DNA from 2 places in the Thermanaeromonas sp. DSM 22490 genome. Region 2 is predicted to be linked to the other one. Evidence: predicted binding sites of a transcription regulator. Region 2 holds the regulator's gene; the other holds the start of a gene.
The links. Region 2 encodes HrcA, which represses chaperone genes, less so after heat shock. Its sites were predicted from a motif close to TGTTAGCACTCANCNNNGNTGAGTGCTAACA; they were not measured.
Positions count from the first base shown of each region.

Region 1 (2,459 bases), on a different contig from region 2:
CTCGCATATCAACAATAGGTTTCAGGGTACCAAGCCTTTCCTCAGGAAGACCCAGGACCATTCCCAGGCTGGTATCAGGATCGGCATCGACGGCATATACCTGGTAACCTCGCTGGGCAAAGCACCTGATTAAACCTGCGGCGATGGTTGTTTTGCCGACGCCGCCCTTCCCGGAAATAGCCAGTTTCACTGGCACGCCTCCTCTGTTCAACTTCTCCTGGTTATCGTTTATTTTCATTAGCAAAAAGCGTGCCAAAAGAAAAAGGCCGCCAGCGCTAGGCGGCCTAACAACCCCAATGTCAATTGGGTTTTACACGTTAAAAAGAGTTGACATTATTTTTTAAGCAGGCCATAGCGGGACATTTTAGCATAAAGGGCCTGGCGGGAGAGGCCTAAGGCCTTGGCGGCCCGTGTTTTTTCTCCTCCAAAAGCTTCTAGGGCCTGGATGATGGCCTCCTTTTCCGCTTCTATCCGTACTTTATAAAGGGGGGAGATATCCCTTACCCCTTTCTTTTTGCCCGGATAACCTATGGCGAGGTGATGGGGATGGATTTCCTGGTCTTCAGCCAAGATGACAGCCCTCTCCAGGACATTTTCCAATTCCCGGACGTTGCCCGGCGACGCGTTCCACCTCCTTTGCATAGCCTGACCAATTGATTATTCACCGATAGGCCACGGTGAGGGTAGAGAGGGTAAAAATTTTTTAGATTGTTAGAAGGAGAATTTAATGCCATGTAGAATATAATACTAGTGAAAACAAGAACAAAAATAAAGTAAAACTAAATAAGGGTTGGCGGTTGAGGAGAGCAGGAGAGACCCGGGTGTTTGACCGGGCGCCGAAGGAGCAAGGCGAGGGCCTGCGGTGAGGGCCCCAAGCCCAAACTCTCAGGCAAAAGCACTGCTCTCGGACGCATCTCTGGAGAGCTTCCCCGCTGAATGCACTTACCGTATTTCAGGGGGAACACCCAAGGGGTAAGGCGCGTTAGCGCCTATTCTCTCAGGTGGAAGGACAGAGGCTATTCACCCTAACTAAGGGTGGATAGCCTCTTTTGTTATGCTCCTAGCAGGTGCGAAGGCTTTCGGATGAGAACCCGGATAACGAAGGTTATAAAGGTTGTTAGTTTAAGGCGGGGGAGGGAAAAATAAACTTATCATGAGCGGCTACGGACAGACCTGGGTGGTGACCAATAATCCCGATATAAAGTTTAGTCAAGGGCGCTTGCTGTTGGTACCGGGAGGGACGCTCCAGGTCTTTAAAGAAGCGCGTAAACTCATCTATCAAGGCTGCCTTTTGCTGAGCCATCCTCTAATGGGCAGCCTTAAACCCTGGCAAAACCCGTATCGTAGCCTGGCTTTGCTGGAACCCCGACCCAGGTCGGGCATCTTAGATACCAAATCCATCACCCTTATGGAAAGGGCTATAGACATGCTGGAGAAGAGGCAAAGGGAGGTTGGTAGCCGGTCGGATTACGACGTTCATACCCTGGCTCATTTTCGCCTGCTGGACTGGGAATTAATAAGCCAAACAATAGAGCTTTCCGATCTGGCCGGAGGAGTGGAAGTTACCAATTTTATGTAAGGTAAAGAAAGTTAAGGAAGGAGTGGATAGAGGTGAGCACCAGGGAAGTTGATGTACTTATAATAGGTGGCGGGCCGGCCGGACTGACTGCGGGTTTGTACGCCTCCAGGGCGCGGCTCAAAACGGTTATTTTAGAAAAAGCGCGCCACGGCGGGCAGATCGCCAGCACCAAGACCATTGAAAACTGGCCCGGCACTTTGAGCGCCGGAGGAGCGGAGCTTACGGACAGGATGGCCGAGCATGCCCGGCACTTCGGCTGTGAGATTATAAGAGACGAAGTGACGGAAGTCGATTTCCGCGGTTACGAGAAGGTAATAAAAACCCAAAAGCAAGATACCTACCTGGCTAAAGCGGTAATTATTGCTTCCGGTGCTGAGCCTCGGGTACTAGGGATTAAAGGAGAGAGGGAGTTCCGCGGCAGGGGTGTATCTTATTGTGCCACCTGTGACGCCGACTTTTATACCGATGCCAGCGTAGTGGTGGTGGGCAACGGCGATGCGGCCGTGGAAGAGGCTATTTACCTTACTAATTTTGCCGCGGAAGTAACTTTAGTTGTCATTCACGATGAGGGGATCCTGGACGCCACTAAAGTCATCCAGGAGAGGGCTTTTGCCAATCCCAAGCTTAAATTTAAGTGGAATTCAGTGGTGGAAGAAATAAAGGGCGATGAAGCTGTCACTGCGGTAGTAATAAAGAATATCAAAACAGGCGAACTGGAAGAGTTGCCCGCTGACGGCATATTCTTCTTCGTGGGAACGGTTCCTAATACCTCTTTCTTGCAGGGCAAGATAGAAATGGATGCCCGCGGTTACATTAGGACCAACGAGATTATGGAGACTTCGGTGGAAGGAGTATATGCTGCCGGGGACTGCCGGGAAAA
Region 1 covers NZ_JBJHHE010000007.1:16,905-19,363, forward strand. Annotated here, with positions in the region: gene AC1BI1_RS06395 (ATP-binding protein) at 1-190, opposite strand, end outside; gene AC1BI1_RS06400 (helix-turn-helix domain-containing protein) at 334-642, opposite strand; glycine riboswitch at 798-911, shown strand; glycine riboswitch at 915-1,015, shown strand; gene AC1BI1_RS06405 (GrdX family protein) at 1,154-1,579, shown strand; gene trxB (thioredoxin-disulfide reductase) at 1,612-2,459, shown strand, end outside.
Region 1: AC1BI1_RS06405 (GrdX family protein) is a predicted target of HrcA. The motif match lies at 934-964, and genes of this name have one in related genera.

Region 2 (2,459 bases):
TAAACCGCCTTTCTCTGGGAGCCCAGTGCTTTAGCGATAAAATGCTGGCAGCTATGGGACGGGTGCACAGCGCAAAGGAGATTTACCAGGCCTTTGATTGGGCCCGGGAGGCTGGGTTTGAGAATATAAGCCTGGACTTAATCTATGGTTTGCCAGGTCAAAGCTTGGCTGATTGGGAGGATACGTTAAATCAAGCCCTGGCCCTGGGACCAGAGCACCTTTCTACCTACAGTTTGGAGCTAGCACCGGAGACGGTCTGGGGTCGCTGGTGGGAGGCGGGAAAACTCCACCCGGCTGCAGAGGAAGAGGTGCTAGCTATGTACGAAAGGGCCAGGGAAAAGCTGAAGGCAGCGGGATACGAGCATTACGAGATCTCTAACTTTGCCCGCCCGGGCTTTGAGTGCCGCCATAATCTTGTTTACTGGGAGAACCGGCCTTACCTGGGTCTGGGCGCCGGGGCCGCTTCCTACTGGGAAGGTAGTCGGTGGAAAAACCATACTTCCCTGGAGGTTTACTGCGAGGCGGTGGAAAAGGGAGAGCTGCCAATAGCAGAAAGGGAAATATTAAACCGGCGGCAGCAAATGGCCGAGACAATTTTTTTGGGCCTGCGCCTGCTCCGGGGGTTAAGTTTGAAGGAATTTAAGAACCGCTTTGGAGAGGACTTGGTGGAGGTTTATAAGGAGGAAGTGGAGCGTTTAACTGCTTGGGGGCTGGTGGAGATACGAGGTAATTATCTCTGTCTTACAGAAAAGGGTCTGCCTCTGGCCAACGAAGTGTTTGTAGCCTTTATGTAAGCCCGGGGTACACCAGCCTGGAATTTGCTTGACAAATTGCCAGGCGGGTGTTATGTTTTTAATGAAAGTTTTTAGCACTCGACATCTTAGAGTGCTAATCAAGAGAAGGTGAGTCAGAATGCGGGTGGAGGGACGGAAAAGGAAAATCTTAGAGGCTATCATTTTAGATTATATTGCTACGGGAGAACCGGTAGGTTCCCGTACTATTGCCCGGCGTTATAATTTGGGGGTAAGTCCGGCCACCATCCGCAATGAAATGGCCGACCTGGAAGAGCTCGGCCTTATTGAGCAGCCCCATACCTCCGCCGGCCGGATTCCTTCTGACTTGGGCTATCGTTATTATGTGGACTGCCTTATGGAGAGGCATGAGCTTACTCCCGCTGAAAAGGAATATATTCGCCGGCGGTTTGAACAAAAGATAGGAGAAATTGAACAGGTTTTGGCCGATGCTACCAGGTTAATTGCCGAAATGACCAGTTATGCAGCTGTAGCGGTAGGACCTTATCAGGGAAGGGCTCATATCCAGCAGGTACAGCTTTTATATCTGTCACCGGGCAAAGCTTTGCTGGTAGTGGTTACTAGCAACGGGTTGGTAGAGCATCACTTGTTCAACGTGCCGAAGGGGGTACACAGCGCGGAATTATACCGTCTCTCCTGTATGTTGAATGAGCGCTTGCGAGGAATAGTGTTAGAAGAGCTTAAGCCAGCAGTGCTCAACAATATTTACCGGGAGCTGGTTTCGGAGCATAAGGAACTTTGCTCCTTGCTGATAGAGCTGCTGGAACAGTTGAGCAACCTGGAAAAAGACGACAGAATCTTTTTAGAAGGCACTATAAACCTCTTTGAACAGCCCGAGTTCAGGAATATCGATAAAGTTAAAGGCCTGTTGTCTCTTTTAGAAAAAACCGAAACGTTGCGCGAACTCTTTGCTGAAGGCCCTCCGGCAGGACTCACTGTCAAAATCGGGCGGGAAAACAAGTACAGGGATATTAATAATTGCAGCATACTAACGGTAACCTATGAAATAAACGGGGAAGTCATTGGCAATGTAGGTGTCTTGGGGCCTACGCGCATGCATTATTCCCGTACCATCTCCGTTTTAGAGTATGTAGCGCGCAATCTTTCTGAGGCTCTGGAAAAGCTTTGTGGCTAGGACGGCATATGGAAGGGTCCTGGCTTTCTGGCCGGAAGGGGTGAATGTCAACCTTATGGTTAATGGGAAAGACGAACAGGTAAGAAAATTAAAAGGGGACCAAGAGTTAGAAGCTGAACCTGCCAGCAAAATGGTGGACCAAGAAGGGGCTGACGAAGGCGAGGAAGTCACGAAGGTTGAAGCGGAAGGGGCGGCCCGGGCTTCAACTTTGGAGGAGTACGAAAGAGAAGAAGAACAAGGGGGAAGTACGCCAGAGACACCGAAGGAAGCAGAAATAGCGGCCCTAAAAGAGGAGCTGGCAGCTAAACAAATGGAGATAGAGGGGCTCCGTTCCCAGCTATTGCGCTTGCAGGCCGACTTTGATAATTACCGCAAACGCGTGCGGCGCGACCAGCAAGAAATAAAGGAAACAGCAGCCGCCCATCTCATAAAAGAGCTGTTGCCCGTAATGGATAACTTGGAACTGGCCTTACAAGCGGCTAGGGCTGGTGGGGAAAAGGATTCTTTGGTAA
Region 2 covers NZ_JBJHHE010000003.1:79,263-81,721, forward strand. Annotated here, with positions in the region: gene hemW (radical SAM family heme chaperone HemW) at 1-794, shown strand, start outside; gene hrcA (heat-inducible transcriptional repressor HrcA) at 913-1,947, shown strand; gene grpE (nucleotide exchange factor GrpE) at 1,940-2,459, shown strand, end outside.